Regions from separate parts of the Pseudoalteromonas sp. AOP31-A2-14 genome, predicted to be linked through region 1. Evidence: riboswitches for the same ligand, from Rfam matches in the RefSeq annotation. Region 1 holds a riboswitch; the other holds the start of a gene.
What was found. Region 1 has a riboswitch for cyclic di-GMP ahead of ACT3S9_RS00675 (S9 family peptidase). Riboswitches for the same ligand answer to the same signal wherever they lie in the genome.
Positions count from the first base shown of each region.

Region 2: it holds a riboswitch for cyclic di-GMP, as region 1 does, so the genes downstream of both, ACT3S9_RS08935 (calcium-binding protein) here and ACT3S9_RS00675 (S9 family peptidase) in region 1, are expected to answer to the same signal.

Region 1 is NZ_JBQSXI010000001.1:151,273-160,198, forward strand. Features, by position in the region: gene ACT3S9_RS00665 (efflux RND transporter periplasmic adaptor subunit) at 1-983, shown strand, start outside; gene ACT3S9_RS00670 (efflux RND transporter permease subunit) at 997-4,179, shown strand; cyclic di-GMP riboswitch class I at 4,318-4,412, shown strand; gene ACT3S9_RS00675 (S9 family peptidase) at 4,667-6,742, shown strand; gene ACT3S9_RS00680 (Dps family protein) at 6,828-7,301, opposite strand; gene ACT3S9_RS00685 (IS30 family transposase) at 7,616-8,584, shown strand; gene ACT3S9_RS00690 (lipase family alpha/beta hydrolase) at 8,651-8,926, opposite strand, start outside.
Region 2 is NZ_JBQSXI010000001.1:1,940,360-1,949,285, reverse strand. Features, by position in the region: gene ACT3S9_RS08950 (DUF349 domain-containing protein) at 1-1,643, shown strand, start outside; gene ACT3S9_RS08945 (DUF1439 domain-containing protein) at 1,710-2,264, shown strand; gene ACT3S9_RS08940 (IS30 family transposase) at 2,653-3,621, opposite strand; cyclic di-GMP riboswitch class I at 4,167-4,258, shown strand; gene ACT3S9_RS08935 (calcium-binding protein) at 4,299-5,774, shown strand; gene ACT3S9_RS08930 (IS5 family transposase) at 5,930-6,691, opposite strand; gene ACT3S9_RS08925 (hypothetical protein) at 6,790-7,308, shown strand; one part of gene ACT3S9_RS08920 (IS3 family transposase) at 7,364-7,619, shown strand; one part of gene ACT3S9_RS08920 (IS3 family transposase) at 7,619-8,514, shown strand; gene ACT3S9_RS08915 (ATP-binding cassette domain-containing protein) at 8,529-8,926, shown strand, end outside.

The sequences.
Region 1 (8,926 bases):
CGTTTGAAAACACGCGTTTGTCGGCGCAAGTATCTGGTGAGGTTGTGAGCTGGCATCCTAACTTTGTGGCTGGTGGTATAGTTGCCCGCGGAGAAACCTTATTTAGTATTGAAAAAGATAACTATGAAGCGGCGCTACTTCAAGCTCAAGCGGAACTTGCACAAGCGCAATCTCTCCTTATTGAAGAACAAGCATACGCCAAAGTAGCCGAGGATGAAGCTAAGCGCTTTCCTAGTAAAGAGCGTACCGCGCTATTTTTACGTGAACCCCAAGTATTGAGCGCACAAGCGTCGGTTAAATCGGCGCTTGCCAGTATTAAACGTGCAAAGCGTGATTTAGACAATTGCGAAGTAACCGCCCCGTACGATGCACTGATAGTTAGCCGTGATATAGGCACTGGGCAGTACATTAATATGGGGGCGCAAATTGCTGAGCTTAATAATATCGAATCCGCTGAGGTGATCGTCCCTATAGCTGGCTTTGATAGTGTATTTTTACCTGAACGCGTTAAAGGTATTACGGCAACCGTGACTAAAACGGGCATTCATGGCTTTAGCCGTGAAGCAAAAATAGACCGTGATTTAGGGGTTGTTGATAACGCCACACGTATGAGTAGTTTAGTCGTTCGTATTGAGGATCCGTATGGTTTAGCTAAGCCACGACCGGCAATTAAATTTGGCAGTTATGTACAGGTGAGCTTTGCAGGCGCATTGCTAGAAAATATTTATCGCTTACCGCAAGAGCTCGTTAATAATCAAACTGTGTGGATTGTTAATCAAGATCAGCAATTAGAGCCTCGTAAAGTAAAGGTTATCCGCGAAGAAGGGGAGTACTTTTACGTTAGCGATGGGTTAGAAGCTGATGATAAGCTTGTAACCACACTGCCAGAATACCCGCAAAAAGGCATGGCTGTTAAAGTTGTCGGTATGCAAGATAGTGCTAGAGTTGCGGCACCTGACAGTGCTGTAACTGAAAAATTATAAGGTAGGTAACGATATGAGTAACACCGAACTACCTAACCAAGATGCGACTAATAATAAACAAAGCGGCATAATTGCTTACTTTGCAAATAACTCTGTGGCCGCTAATTTGATGATGTTTTTTATCATCGTGATGGGGATTATTAGCTTTTTCACTATTCAGCGACAGATGTTTCCAAATATTGAAATTAATTATATTACTATTACTGCGAACTACCCAGGCGCTTCCCCACAAGAAATAGAAGAAAGTATTTTAATTAAGGTCGAAGAGTCTTTAAAAGATATTACCGAAATTGAAAAAGGAGTGTATCGCGCTTTTCGCAATCGCGGCAGTGCTCAACTTGAGATCAGCACTGACGCAGAACTTACTGATGTACTTGATAAAGTTAAACTTCGTGTTGACAGTATTGCGACTTTTCCTGCAGGAATGGAGCCCGTTACGATAAGTCAGATAGAGTTTCGCCAAGATGTTATAGGTATGACATTAGTCGCTGATTTACCACTAACTGAACTTAAGCATATAGCTAATCAAGTTGAAGATGAATTATTACAGCTTTCAAATGTATCGTTGGTAGTAAACGATGTTCCCCTTGATGAAATTGCCATTGAAATCGAACCTGATACCTTACGACAATACAACCTAACGTTGACTGATGTAGCTGATGCAGTACGTCGTTATTCGGCTAACTTTTCAGCAGGACAATTAAAAACAGACTCGGGAGTTATTTCTGTTCGGGTTGAGAACCAGCTTTATTCAGGTGAGGAATTTCGCCAAATTCCAGTTAAAATAGGTGAAAATGGCGCAAAAGTACTATTGCAAGATATCGCCGTAATTAAAGATCAGTTCACTGAGGGTGAACGCTATTTTAAATTTAACGGTGAAAATGCGGTTTATATGTCGGTTAAGGCAACGGAAGAGCAAAGTATTATTCCGGTTGCGGATTCAGTTAAGGCATTTATTGAGCAAAAAAATAAGCAGCTACCGCCAGGTGTCCGGTTAGAACCATTAATGGATATGACTTACTACCTTAACGCGCGCTTGGATATGATGGTAACTAACCTATTCCAAGGGGCTATTTTGGTTGCCATTATGTTATCCATATTCCTGCGCTTTAAACTTGCTTTATGGGTAATGATTGGTCTGCCTGTATGCTTTTTAGGCGCAATGATGATGATGCCGATGTTTGGAGTCACCATTAATATTCTATCACTGTTTGCCTTTATTATGGTACTGGGGATAGTGGTGGACGACGCCATTGTCATCGGCGAAAGTGCTTACACCGAAATAGAGAAAAAAGGCGGTGGTGTCGTCAATGTCGTTAATGGTGCTAAAAAAGTGGCTACTCCTGCTACCTTTGGCGTATTAACAACAATCGCGGTATTTGCCCCATTTACGTTTTCGGATGGCCCTGAAGGTGCTTTCTTCTACGGTATTGCTGTAGTCGTTATGCTGTGCTTAGTATTTAGCTTAATAGAATCGAAACTTATATTACCGGCACATATTGCGCATACGCACTTTGCACCAATTAAGGATAATAGTTGGCGAGCTCGTTTTAATAGGCATTTTTTCGGCTTTGTGAACGGCCCATATAAACGTTTTATAGTACGCTGCGTAGAGTGGCGTTGGGTCGTCATGTTTATATTTATAGCGCTATTAATTGTCACGTTTGGACTTATTTCATCTAACCAAGTGCGTACTGGTTTTATGCCAAAAATACCGCATGATTTTCCACAAATAAATTTAGAGATGAACGATAATGTCTCTGATCAGCAAACCATTGACGCTATTCGTGAAATAGAAGCCATGGTAATCGCTATTGATAAAGACACCGAACGTGAATATGGCCAAAAGCTAATCAGAGACGTACTAGTATTTAACCAAGAGCGTACTGAAGCGATGTTACTTGCGCCATTAGTTGAAGAAGACTTACGTCCTTATAATGCGTTTGAATTATCACGGCGCTGGCGTGAAGTAATGCCTGATATTGCAGGTGTAAAATCACTCACTATTTATGATGATGTTAATAGCGGCGGTGGTGGCGGTGGAGTCAGCAATGATGGCGAATTTGGTTACCTATTATTTGGCTCTGATATTGATACCTTAAATGATGCAGGTCGGCGTTTTATTCAGCTATTACAACAGCAAGAAGGCTTATTTGATATTAGCTCGACGATTGATCCTGCTAGCAAAGAAGTACAAATGAGCTTAAAGCCCGTTGCCTATGATTTAGGGCTAGATTTAGCTGCAATTGCTAATCAAGTTGGCGCAAGCTTTTATGGGGGCGAAGCGCAACGCGTTATTCGCGGCGGCGAAGAAGTACGAGTAATGGTACGTTACCCCAAATTGACTCGTGAAGCATTTTCGTCATTAAAACACGCTGTAATTACGACACCACAAGAGCAAGAAGTATTACTGGGTGATGTGGTTGAGTTGACTGAAAAAGCAGGCATTAGCTATGTTCGCCGCGAAGGTGGCTATCGTACAGTGTATGTATACGGCAACATCGATGAAGAAGTCATTGAACCAAATGAGGTCATTAAGCAAGTTAAAGAAAAGTTATTGCCACAGCTTAAAGAAGAATTTCCAAGCGTTAAATCAGAGCTAGGTGGTGCAATTGAAGAGCAACAAGCCCAGGCGAATGATCAAGTTATGTTTTTTGCTGCGGGCATGATTATGGTTTATATATTACTCGCTGTTCCGCTAAAAAGTTATGCACAACCATTAATTGTAATGTCGGTTATCCCATTTAGCTTAACGGGTGCTATTTGGGGGCATTTTTGGTTTGATTTAGATATAACCTTAATGTCTGGGTTTGGCTTAATTGCAGCAGCCGGGGTGGTGATAAACGACTCTTTAGTTATGACTGATTTTGTCAATCAAGCGCGCCGTGAGGGCGTAGCGATTAAAGATGCTGTTATTGAAGCGGGTTGTGCGCGCTTTAGGCCTATTTTATTAACCTCAATTACCACCTTTGCAGGTGTATTACCAATTATGTTTGAAACGAGTCTACAGGCTAAATTTGTTATCCCAATGGCGGTCGCGCTTGGTTTTGCGGTGATGTTTGCTACTTTGATTACACTGCTTTTAGTGCCGTGCTTATATATGATATTAACCGATGTGGGCGGAGTATTTAAAAAAGGTTTTGCAAAAGTTAAAGGCATATTCTCAGCTAAAAAGAACGCGCCAGCAAACAGCTAGTTTGTTGGAAAAAAGCGAATAATAGACTCGGTTAAAAAGCCAGTGCCATCGCACTGGCTTTTTTAAGTGTTAAGTATTGGTTTTTTATGGCGATTACATTCTTTTGTTTGATTTGTAATAATGGCCAAATTATACTTCAGCTAGTTTTGGCAAACTAGCTGAAAGGTTAGGACGCAAAGTTTCCGGTCTAAGGCTTTATGTAACAGTAAAGCTAAGATAACGGAGCCGCTGTACAACGAGTTTTTCTTCGTGTTGTATATCAATCGTCCTACTAATAAAGGTCTTTATTTTTACTTACTAAAAGTATTACAGCCTAAAACAGGCCATAGATCGTTGTAGACCTTGGCTTGGCAACAAGTTTTGCATTAACTGTTTCCCCCTAATGCTATTTTAGCATTGTTTTGGCCCACTCACTTGAGTGGGCTTTTTTCTGCGTATTTAAAATTATGATAAACTCAGTTAATCATAATTTTAAATTGGTTTATCTGTGGCTCAAACAAACTTATTGTCTTTACTTGAAAACTCCCCTGTTGCGCGAAAAAAACAGCACACATTATCAACACATCAGCAATCTCGGATAGATAACTACTATTGGATGCGTGACGATAATCGCCAAGACCAAGAGATACTAACGCACTTAAAAGCTGAAAATGATTATTGTGAAGCTCAACTCGCGGCTATTTCACCGCTAAAAGAACAAATTTTTACTGAGTTAAAAGGGCGTATCGTTAAAGACGATAATACCGTGCCAGTTAAAGACGGCCAATATTGGTACCACAGCGAAGTGCGCGGTGATGATGAATATGCGCGCCACTACCGCAGTACTAATATGCAGGCATCTGATAAAGCATTACTACTTGATGTAAATGCCCAAGCCGAAGGCTTTGAATTTTATGAGCTTGGCGATATAGCGGTTAGCCCTAATGAGCAACTGTTGGCTTATTCTGATGATACTGACGGCAGACGAATTTACACTGTAAAATTTAAGCATATTAATGATGATAAACAGCTTGCAGACGTGCTTGAAAACACGGAAGGCGAAGTGGTGTGGGGTAATGACAATAAAACTGTTTTTTATGTCAAAAAAGATGCTCAAACCTTATTGGGCTTTCAAGTGTATCGCCATATATTGGGCACTGAACAAGCAAAAGACGTATTAGTATATGAAGAGCACGATCGCAGCTTTTACATGGGGTTAGGTAAAAGTCGCGACGAAAGCTTAATTATTATTGATTTGGCTAGCACGCAAACTAACGACACTTGGGTGCTTGATGCTAATCAACCGTTAGGTAAATTTAAACAGTTAATAGCGCGCGAAGACGATCACGAATTTGATATTGATAAGCTGGGCGATACTTATTATATAGTGAGTAATTGGCAGGCCAAAAACTTTAAATTAATGACGGCAACAGCACAAACAATTCATAATAAAGCTCAGTGGCAAACCCATACTGAACACCGTGAAAATGTGCTACTTGAAGGAGTCGAGATATTTAACGACTACCTAGTACTTACCGAGCGCGAGCAAGGCCAAATTCGCTTTGTGGTGGTTAATAAAGATCAGCAACGTTTAGTACTTAAATTTGAAGATCCTTGCTATTACGCTGCTATTGCAGTTAACCCTGAGCCGAATGCCCGCTTTGCGCGGATTTACTACTCAAGCTTAACTACGCCAGGTTCACTATATGAGGTTGACTTAAGTAATGGCGCTAAGAAACTATTAAAACAGCAACAAGTATTGGGTGATTTTAACAGCCTAAATTACGCCTCAGAACGCATGTTTGTGACCGCCCGTGATGGCGAGGAAGTACCCGTATCACTTGTTTATCGTAAAGATTGCTTTAAAAAAGATGGCACCAATCCGCTATTACAATATGGCTATGGTGCGTACGGTATTACTATTGATCCGAGCTTTTCGGGCAGCTCCCTAAGCTTGCTCGACCGCGGCTTTGTATATGCAATAGCTCATGTCAGAGGCTCTGAAATGCTGGGTAGGCAATGGTATGAAAACGGCAAAATGCAGCATAAACAAAATAGCTTTAGTGACTTTATTGATGTTACAAAAGCATTAGTGAACCAAAACTACGTAGCAAAAGATAAGGTATTTGCATCTGGTGGCAGTGCGGGTGGCTTATTAATGGGCGCAGTGGTTAACCAAGCACCCGAGCTATATTTAGGGGTTGGCTGCCATGTGCCATTTTTGGATGTACTAACCACCATGCTTGATGAATCAATTCCGCTTACCACTAATGAATATGACGAGTGGGGGAATCCTAACGACGCTGAATATTATAATGTTATTTCTAACTATTCACCGTATGACAATATTAAAGCCCAAGCCTACCCTAATATTTTAGTGACTACCGGTTTACACGACTCGCAAGTGCAATACTGGGAGCCGATGAAGTGGGTGGCGAAAATGCGCGAATATAAAACGGACGATAATATTTTAGTGTTTAAAACGGATATGGATGCTGGCCACGGCGGCGCATCAGGAAGGTTCAAAAGCTTAGAAGAAAAAGCCCTCGAAATGGCATTTTTTATCGCATTATTGCAAAGCTAAGTTAGACATATAAAAACATCGCCATAATAATGTAGGCGATGTTTTTATTAATTTTAGTTTAATGTTGCAGTGTCAGGCCTGTGGCTTAATCTAGGTAAGCCTTTAGCATCCACACTAGCTTTTCTTGTTCTTTAATATAATCGCTCATTAATGCCGAAGTACCTTCATCGGCCGCCTCGCCAGCTTGCACTAAAATATCACGCTGCATTTGTATTAGTGTACTGTAGCCTGCTAGTAGGTTTTCAACAGCAGCCGTGCCATCACTGATATTTTTAGCTTCTTGTATTTCACTTGCTTTTAAGTATTCAGAAAATGCATGGATAGGTGCACCATCTAACGTTAAAATACGCTCAGCTACTTCATCTACTTTTTCAAGCAGTAGGTTATAAATCTCTTCAAACTTAACGTGCAACTCAAAAAAGTTACGACCTTTGATATTCCAATGGAAGCCGCGCGCATTCATATATTGAATTTGATAACTGCTTAATAAGGTATTGAGTGACTTTACGATATCTTCACTTTTAGCACTGTTAAGACCAATAGCGTTTACCTGTGACATATTTCTCTCCTTAAATAACCGTTAAGATGTTTACATTTAGTATTGTCTATTAATTCACTTTCGTAAAATGGTTAAAACAAATTAGGGTGATAGTTTTAATCAATCACCCTATATTAGATGGGGTCCGCTTTGTAAAAAACCACTATTAGAGGTGTAGGTAATAAAAAAATCATATAAAGTATGATCTAACGCAACATTAGCTACTCGTTTTGCATATGATTGTAGTCCTAAATTCGGATAATAAGTGCAATTTCTCAGATTAGATGGCCAGCTGTTATAATTCGGCCATTTTCTCGCCAAAGGAAATTGCTTTAATGAAATATAAACAGCTGACACAAGAAGAAAGATACCAGATTTACGCGTTAATAAAAGCAGGAAATAACCAAAAGCAGATAGCTGAAGAACTAACTCGTTCACCGTCATCTATTTCTAGAGAGCTAAAACGCAATAAAGGACTTAAAGGCTATCGGCCTAACCAAGCCAATAACTTTGCTGAACAAAGACGTAAGTCATCTTTCAAAGCAAGTAAGTTAACAGAGGACGTCACTCACTGGATTAATAAATTGTTGCATGACGGACTTTCCCCTGAGCAAGTGGCAGGCCGCTTAGCTTTAGAGAAACAGGTCGTTTTACATCATGAAACAATTTATCAATATATTTACAGAGACAAGGCTCGTGGTGGCAAGCTACATAAGACACTCACTCGTGCATGTAAAAAGTATAAAAAACGCTATGGAAGCTATGATAAACGTGGACAGATAGTTAATCGAGTCAGCATTGATGAACGCCCAAGTATTGTGGATTCAAAGTCTAGGATTGGTGATTGGGAGGGCGATACAGTGATAGGTAAAGGGCGTAAAAATGCGCTTGTCACAATGGTTGAACGTAAAACGTTATATACAGTCGTTCACAGAATTGAAAGCAAGCATGCGAAAATAACAGCCGATGCGCTGATCACGTGTATGACACCATATAAAGGTAAGGTTATTACCGTGACGTTAGATAATGGAAAAGAGTTTGCTCACCATGAGCATGTTGCACAAAAATTAGAAGCTGATGTGTATTTCGCTCATCCCTATTCATCATGGGAGCGGGGCATAAATGAGAATACCAACGGCTTACTTAGACGCTTCTTCCCCAAGGGAACTGACTTTATGGCGCTAAGTGAAGCAGAGATACAGGCGGCAGTTGATAAGCTCAACCATCGGCCAAGAAAAACAAGAGGGTATAAAACCCCTCATGAATTATTTACGGGGCAATCAGAAGTTCTGGTGGCTGCATAATGATTGCACTTAATACTTGAATTCAAGAGTTATTACGGTGTGGATCGTAGTAAGTTAAGGCGGTGACTACTTTTTAAGTAGTAATTCAGTAATGTAATTCATTACTTGTCGTGAATAAATCATACTGGTGTGGCTTAAGTGAAATACCTTGTGTTCAGCCATACCATTAATTTTTGTTTCGTTAAGGAGTACCGTACCATCTGATTGACTGCCTTTGGCGATTAAAGGCATAAGGCCAATAGGTAAGTCGCCCGCAATACTGTATAACTTAGCGTTAAAAGGCCAGTCACCATTTTCGGAAAGTAAAAAATCGACACTATTTTTTAAAAATACATCAAAGCC
Region 2 (8,926 bases), 1.8 Mb from region 1:
TACCGAAACTTAGCCAAGCGATCAGCGATTATAAAATGGCTTTTGCAACACTGGGTGAAATCAGCCACGAGGTTGATATTACAACCTATGATGCGATTACCGACGAATATGAAGCGGCGTATAAGGCAGCAAACTCACCTTTAAAACAACTGCCAGCAAGTTTACAGAAACCTTTTAAAGCCCAGCTTAAAGCGCATAACAAACAGTGGCAAAGTGACATTGCACCACTGACTACAAAACTAACCAAAAATCAACAACAAGCAAATCGTAAAGCCCGCGATGTAAAACGATTAATAGAGCAGGGTCGTTTTAATGTGGCGTTTGGTGTGTTTAAAGGCTTTACTGAGCTTTATGAAAGTTTAACCACAAACTTTCAGTACAGCTTAGATAAAATAAAAACCGACTTAGAAGAGCAGCTAGCCGATGCGCGCGATTGGCAAAAGTATGCATCGGCACCTAAGCGTGACGAATTACTTAATGAAGTTAACGTACTGCTGAAAGAGCCATGTAGCGACCCTAAAATGCGTGCAGATGAAGTTAAAACACTTCGCCGTCGCTGGAATGAATTAGGTCGTTTAGATACTGAGCAAGAGCAGCTACAAGGTAAAGAGTTCGATGAAAAAATAGAATTACTATTTGCCCCCTGCAGAGAGTACTTTGCACAGCTTGAACAGCAGCGCGAAGTTACCAAAACAAAACGACAAGCTATTATTGAACAAATGCAGTTATTAGCTAATACAGATACGGCTAGTAGCGACATTGATTGGAAAGAATTTGAGAGCCAATACAATCGTATTAATAAAGCGTGGCGCAGTGCTGGTAATGTTGAACCAAAAGTATACAAGGCTATGCAAAGCCAGTATAAAATTCATCAGCAAGCTGTATTTAATGAGCTAAGTGCATTTCATAAGGCTAATGCCGCTGCAAAAAGTGAGTTGATAGCACAAGCCGAACAATTTTCACAAAGTGATGAGTTAGCCAGTGCTTGTCAGCAATTAAAGGTACTACAGCAGCAATGGCAAACAATTGGTTTTGCGGGTGTGAAAGCTGAAAATAGTCTTTGGCAAAAGTTTCGTCAGTTTAATGATGCTACTTTCGCAAAGCGTAGTGAAGAGTTTGCAGAGCAAAAGCAACAACAAGTTGCAGATGATGCGGTTGTTGTCGCACAACTTGTAGAGCTTGAAGAGGCACTTGATGCTGTCAATCAAAAAGCACAACTACTCGATTTACGCACTAAAGTAATTACGCTTAAGAGTAGTAAGGCACTTACAAAGCGCGTTCAGCAATTACTTTTAAATATTGACGATAAGTTAGCACTAATCACAGAAAAAGCAGCACAGGCCGATTTTACTGCGTTGTTTAGTGCATTAGCACAAGGCAAAGCAATACCAGTTCAGTGGCAAGGTAACACTGAAACAGTACTCAGCCTCGAGCAATTGTTAGTTAGAATGGAAATTTTAGCGAACGTAACAAGCCCTGAAGGCGCTGCACGTATGGCTGAGCAAGTGGCTATGCTGGATGATAAACATCGTGGTGAACATGCTGATTTAAATTACTACTTAAAGCAAGTATTAGCACTCAGCCAAGGTTCAGTTGATACTGGCACACTAACTCGTTTAAAAGCGGTATTTGATATTGTATAAAATACAATAAGTACACGATTGAAAGCCGCCATTCATCACTTGGCGGCTTTTTTAAAAGGAAAAACAATGAAGTATATTTTATTAATCGGATGTTTATTTTTAACCGCCTGTAACACGACTAATGGTGTATCGGTTTATTCATTTACCAATAGTGAAATTGAATCAGTACTGACTGAGCAGTTGCCAAAACTAAGTGAAGAAATAAGGCTAATGGGGTTACCTGTACAGTTTGATGTTAATGACCTAAGCGTCAACGTGGGCCCAGATAATCGTGATGTTGTAGTGCTAGGTGCCGATTCAAGCGCAGTCATTAATGCTTTAGCACTGGAGTACCCAGTGCGTTTAAAGTTACAAATTGAAGGCTCGCCATTTTACGATAGTGAGAAAAATGCGGTGTTTTTACGTAACGTTAAACTACTTGATTCGAGTGTTGATACAGGTGGCTTTAAGGGGAACTTAGGGGTTTTAAACGATGAAGCCTTACAAATTATTAATGGTTTTTTAGCGGTGAACCCGGTTTATAAACTTAATACAGATGATCCTAAAATCGCCTTACTAAGTAAGCTACCTCTTGATATGAAAATTCAAGAGGGGGTTATTAAGTTAGTACCAAAGATATAGGTTTAGATTTTCCCAGTATATAAGTCGAAGCTCCCTTAAAATAATGGAGAGTAATATAGATTTTCTCTTATTGAATATAAGAGAAAATTATATATACACTGCCGCACTAATCAAAGCAAGTAGCAAGGAAGCGAAACTGTAAGAGCTACTTTGTGTAATAGTAAAAATAAATCTTATAAAAACAAATTAAAACACACTGAAAGGGCTATATATTTAATGATTAAAATGATAGATATTTTGTATTATGATAATCAAGTATATATGTAGAAATACATCTTAAGTGTGAGCTACTTCAAAAAGTTTCTATATTTTCAAGCGCTAACAACATGCGTTATATATCAAAAATAAATGTTTCATCAACCTTGAATTCAAGTATTAAGTGCAATCATTATGCAGCCACCAGAACTTCTGATTGCCCCGTAAATAATTCATGAGGGGTTTTATACCCTCTTGTTTTTCTTGGCCGATGGTTGAGCTTATCAACTGCCGCCTGTATCTCTGCTTCACTTAGCGCCATAAAGTCAGTTCCCTTGGGGAAGAAGCGTCTAAGTAAGCCGTTGGTATTCTCATTTATGCCCCGCTCCCATGATGAATAGGGATGAGCGAAATACACATCAGCTTCTAATTTTTGTGCAACATGCTCATGGTGAGCAAACTCTTTTCCATTATCTAACGTCACGGTAATAACCTTACCTTTATATGGTGTCATACACGTGATCAGCGCATCGGCTGTTATTTTCGCATGCTTGCTTTCAATTCTGTGAACGACTGTATATAACGTTTTACGTTCAACCATTGTGACAAGCGCATTTTTACGCCCTTTACCTATCACTGTATCGCCCTCCCAATCACCAATCCTAGACTTTGAATCCACAATACTTGGGCGTTCATCAATGCTGACTCGATTAACTATCTGTCCACGTTTATCATAGCTTCCATAGCGTTTTTTATACTTTTTACATGCACGAGTGAGTGTCTTATGTAGCTTGCCACCACGAGCCTTGTCTCTGTAAATATATTGATAAATTGTTTCATGATGTAAAACGACCTGTTTCTCTAAAGCTAAGCGGCCTGCCACTTGCTCAGGGGAAAGTCCGTCATGCAACAATTTATTAATCCAGTGAGTGACGTCCTCTGTTAACTTACTTGCTTTGAAAGATGACTTACGTCTTTGTTCAGCAAAGTTATTGGCTTGGTTAGGCCGATAGCCTTTAAGTCCTTTATTGCGTTTTAGCTCTCTAGAAATAGATGACGGTGAACGAGTTAGTTCTTCAGCTATCTGCTTTTGGTTATTTCCTGCTTTTATTAACGCGTAAATCTGGTATCTTTCTTCTTGTGTCAGCTGTTTATATTTCATTAAAGCAATTTCCTTTGGCGAGAAAATGGCCGAATTATAACAGCTGGCCATCTAATCTGAGAAATTGCACTTATTATCCGAATTTAGGAACTATTAAGCCTAGACTGCACTCTAGTAATATAGATACCTTTCATAAATCAGTATAAATTTAAAGTTATTGCCACATTAAGAAAAATAATTTTTAATTAAATTAGATAAAATCTTATGATGAATTAATTTAGCTCAGATATTTATTTAATTACTATATATCGTTATATCGTTGAAAAAAATACAAATTTTTAAATGTGCAGATGTAAACTATTTTAATTAACAATCCCTACATAACTCTTACCTGTTGGATTCAAAGTTATTACAACTAATAGATTGACTCATTAAGTTAACATTATTTCGCAGAAAATAAGTGAATTTTATTGTATCTTTTTGCTTGAACTATTTTTTTTGTACTGCTAGTCTACTTTGCGAAATGGAATAGCATCGTACTACATAGTGTTTATAAGCACTTTAAGTGATTTTAACTTATGTGTGAGATGCGCATATAACTACCCTTATCAAAAAGCCAAACTTGGTGCGAGCCAAGGACGGAAAGCCACGGGTCTCCTAAAGGAAGTTCTATCAGGATGATAGCCGGGTTGCTGAACATTACTATTAATTAATTTTAAATGTGAGGCATCTTTACAATGAATACATCAAACGAAAACTCTGCACCTTCTGAAAGTGTAATTGATTATCAATCTTCTGAGAATACTATTTACGCACGCCTTGACAAAGGTTGGTCTACTGATTTAGCAAATAAACCTATCTATAGCTGGACAGAACTGCTTAGCGGAATATCAAATGATACAATCAATCATGAAGCCATTGAAAATATAAGCAATTTTACTGGATCCTCATATGGGGACATCATTCAAGGCTCAAGCCTTGATGAAATTATCAATGGTATGGGCGGTAACGACTATATTAATGGGGGTGCAGGTGCTAACTCTTTATTCGGTGGAGAGGGCGACGATTTAATCAAGACCGGTGGGGGCTGGGGTAATTTTGTTGATGGTGGTGAAGGTATCGACACTTTGAACTACTATGGGCAAACTGACTCTCAAGGTGTCTATGTGCGCATGGATAAAGGTTGGGCCACTGATTATCAGAATAAACTTGATTACTCTTGGACCGAAATCAATTCTAAAATAGCAGCTGGTACAATTGATTTTGATTCATTTGAAGGTATTGAGAATTTTACAGGTACAGAGTTTAAGGACGTTATTCAGGGCTCGTCTGGTGATAATATAATTAAAGGTGGGGGTGGTTCTGATTTTATGAATGGTGGTGATGGCTTCGATATAGCAAGCTATTATGGAACAACTGCTAATGGTGCAGGGGTCAATGTAAGGTTAGATCAGGGCTTTACAATTAGTATGAGTGACAAGTTGACACATTCATGGACTGAGCTACTCCAAGCAGTCAAAACTGGTTCTATTGAGGCTGATAAACTAGTTAATTTCGAGGGAGCCATTGGTACACAATATAATGATGTATTGCAAGGTAACAGCGGAGATAACCTTTTAGAAGGTGCACAAGGTGACGACTACCTTAGTGGAGGTAAAGGAGACGATATCCTAATCGGTGGCAGCGGTATGGACTTGCTTGTTGGCGGTGAAGGGAATGATACCTTCTTCACTGATGAATCAGATAAAGGTGTTTTCGGTGGTGAAGGGTTGGATATCATTGCAAACATGAATGACGATAATGGCGATCATGTTGTCGATGTTGACCTATCAGCATCTAAATTCAACAGTGTAGAGGGCTTTGTTGCTGATAGAGAAAGTTCAGTTGATTACAATGTAAATGTATCATTGGATAAAGTTGCTGCACAGTCAGAAGGTACCTACGATGATATGTTCTTCGCTATCGGAGTAGATACTTTAACTTTTGCTGAGAGCGCTACAGAACAATCAACCCAAGAGTTAGAGGGCTCTTATGAAGCCGAGCTTGTTGCATTATTAGGACTAGATTCAGCAACCGAGTTGCAAGAAACTGTTTATGCTACTGATAATAATACAGTTACAGTAATTGAGGACATTATTAATGATTCTGACTCAGAGATGGGTGGGTTTGACTCTGCAGGTTTCATGACTGAAGACTCAATAGCTTACGCTTAATTAAAATAAACATCAAAGCAGCAGCCAATATGGCTGCTGTTTTTATTAATAGGATTTGATGTGGAAAAAATTAAGCGTCATATTATTAGCCGTGTTCGATGGGCCTTTTTTTTTAGTTTTCTGACTAGGGGCTGTTGATCTTTGTAGTACATATATCAATCAGCCCACATTGGTAGCCACATCATAGTAAATGCTAAAGCGAGCATTGAATGATAATTTCGTTCAAGCTTTTCATACCGCGTGGCTATCCCTCTATATTGCTTAATACGGCCAAATGCATTCTCAACCAAGTGCCGATATTTGTACATGCACCAGTCAATATCTTCATTGCCTACTAAACTGTTGCCCTTACGTGGAATAACGGGTGTAGCGTTATTATCACGAACAAACGCTCTCAGTTTTTCACTGTCGTAGCCTTTATCTGCGACAACCATATTACTTGTTGGGCAATTAGCTACGAGTGACTCTGCATGGACGATATCATGCGTATTCCCACAGGATAATTCATAATAAACAGGCAACCCTCCGCTATCGACTGCAAGATGAATTTTCGTAGAATTTCCACCTCGGCTCTTTCCAATTGATTCATTGTCAGCAGTTCTTGCACCGCAACTATGTTGATGAGCCCTGACAATACTGCCATCAATGAAGACCCAATCCATGTCCGCATCACGAGATAATGCGCGAAACAGTTCATTCAAAATCCCTTTTTTGGACCATAAATTAAACCGTCTGTAGATAGCACTCCAACGGCCAAAATCAGAAGGTAAATCTCGCCATGGAATACCTGTGCGCATCTTATACAGTATGCCTTCGAGCGTTTTTCTATGGTTGGGCTTATTATAAATTCGACCACTTAAGTACATTACTTTTGATAAGACATTCCATGTCCCGTCTGTTAACATTAATCTTGGCATGTAGGTTCGGTGTAAAGTTTTCTGGCGAATTCAATTATACCTTATCTTCATGCTGTTTGTTTTTCATACCACAAAGATCAACACGCCCTAGCATTCTAATGTTAGTTGTACCTATCTATTCATTACAAGTTTTCGATCGAGTATTAAGTTCATTTAGTTTAGATACGTTATACCTTTTAACCATAATCGCCTGTTGGTTGGTCGTTGTTTATGGTGTATTAGATTGGGCTAAGCAACGACTCCTGTATGCAAGTGCAAATGAGTGGCGTAAATATGCGAATACAGTTTGCGCGGAGCAATGCTTTGCGAAAGACGATAACGGTAAATTAGTTAAGGATATTAAATTAGCAGAGAATGGCCTACAAAATCACGTTTCTTCAGTTACCGACCTCCCTTGGACTAGCATATTTTTATTTGTACTACTAATAATACACCCCACATTTTTCTATATTGCGGTAGGAAGTATTGCAGTGTTGTTAATACTTGCTTGTATCAATTATGGATATAGTAAACGTGCCAGTGCACAGAAACCATCCAAAGATATTCAAGAGTCTATTTTAACTGAGTTGAACTATTTTACTTCTTCAGGGTTAATTACACCTATTGTTGTGATCTGAACCAATAGTTTTGGACACCTCATTAAGTGAGTAAACTAACTCATAGAGGTGAAACATGACAACTAAGACCAAACGTAAATCCTATTCAGAAGAATTCAAAGAAGAAGCACTAAAGCTGGCGAGTAAAGTAGGTTTTGCTCAAGCTGCCAGAGAATTAAGTGTCGCAGAGTCCCAGCTTTACTATTGGCGAACTGCTGCTCTGAAAAAGGCATCTACATCAGATAGAGAAAGTACGTTAGCTACCGAGAATGCTCGTTTGAAACGCCAACTAGCGGTGCAAGCAGAGGAGCTAGACATATTAAAAAAAGCCGCCACCTACTTCGCGAAAAATCAAAAATAACACGATTTGAATTTATGCAAAGCTACCGAAGCACATTCAGCGTTATCAGAATGGCTAAGGTACTTTGTGTATCGCCAAGTGGGTTTTATGCATGGATAAAATCATGTGAGCACGTGTGTAAGCGCAAACAACAACAGCAAATGTTAGATACTCAGGTCAAAGCCGTATTTGTTGACAGTAAAGAGCGAGACGGTGCGAGACGTATCCAAGTCGAGCTGGCGGAGCAAGGGAATAAACATGATGTAAAAACCATCAACAGAAGCATGGGACGTCAGGGTTTAGTAGCTAAAGCAGCTCGTAAATTCAAGTCGACCACCGACAGTAAACACAATTTACCTGTGGCCCCTAATTTACTTGAGCAGAACTTTACCGCCGATAAGCCCAACCAAAAATGGGCAGGTGATATCACGTATCTAATGACCAGCGAAGGATGGCTTTACCTCGCTGTGATTATCGACCTGTACTCGCGCTCAGTGATTGGTTGGTCAATGAGTACACGCATGACATCATCTTTGGTGTGTGACGCCCTGCAAATGGCTATCTGGCGCCGAGGTAGACCTAAAGATGTCATTGTACATAGTGATAGAGGCAGCCAATATGCTTCCCATGCTTATCGTGATTTATTAAGCGAACATCATTTAATGCAAAGTATGAGTCGTAAAGGCAACTGCTGGGATAATGCGTGTGTGGAAAGCTTCTTCCATTCACTCAAGGTCGAAGCCATCCAATATGAGCCTATTATGAACCGAGAAACCATGAGGCAGCATGTATTTGAATATATAGAAATTGATTACAACAAAAAGAGAAGGCATAGTGCGTTAGGCTATTTAAGCCCCGAGAAATTTGAACAACTAAATGTCGCTTAACGAAGTGTCCACTAATGATGGTTCAGATCATTGAGTTGTGGCGTAAAAGTACGGATAAAAACAGCGCTAATCAACATACATATAAAACACAAACTTTGAACATAAGTAGCTTTTCTAAAACATACCGTTTACTCGTTCAGATAGCAGTGACATGCGTAGGTGTATCTTATGTACTTGAGCAAGAACTTTCTGTTGGCGGTATGATTGCCGCAAATTTAATTATTGGCAGAGCGCTTGCTCCTTATGAACAATCGGTTATGCAATTACAGCATTGGGTTACCTGTTTTAATGCTTGGAAAAGGTTGACCAAAGAAGGTGCATTAGTAGATATTCAGTTAGAAACCGAGCCTCCTATACCTAAAGGAAGTTTAATTGCTGAAAAAATTATATATAAATATCCTAACGCAAATAA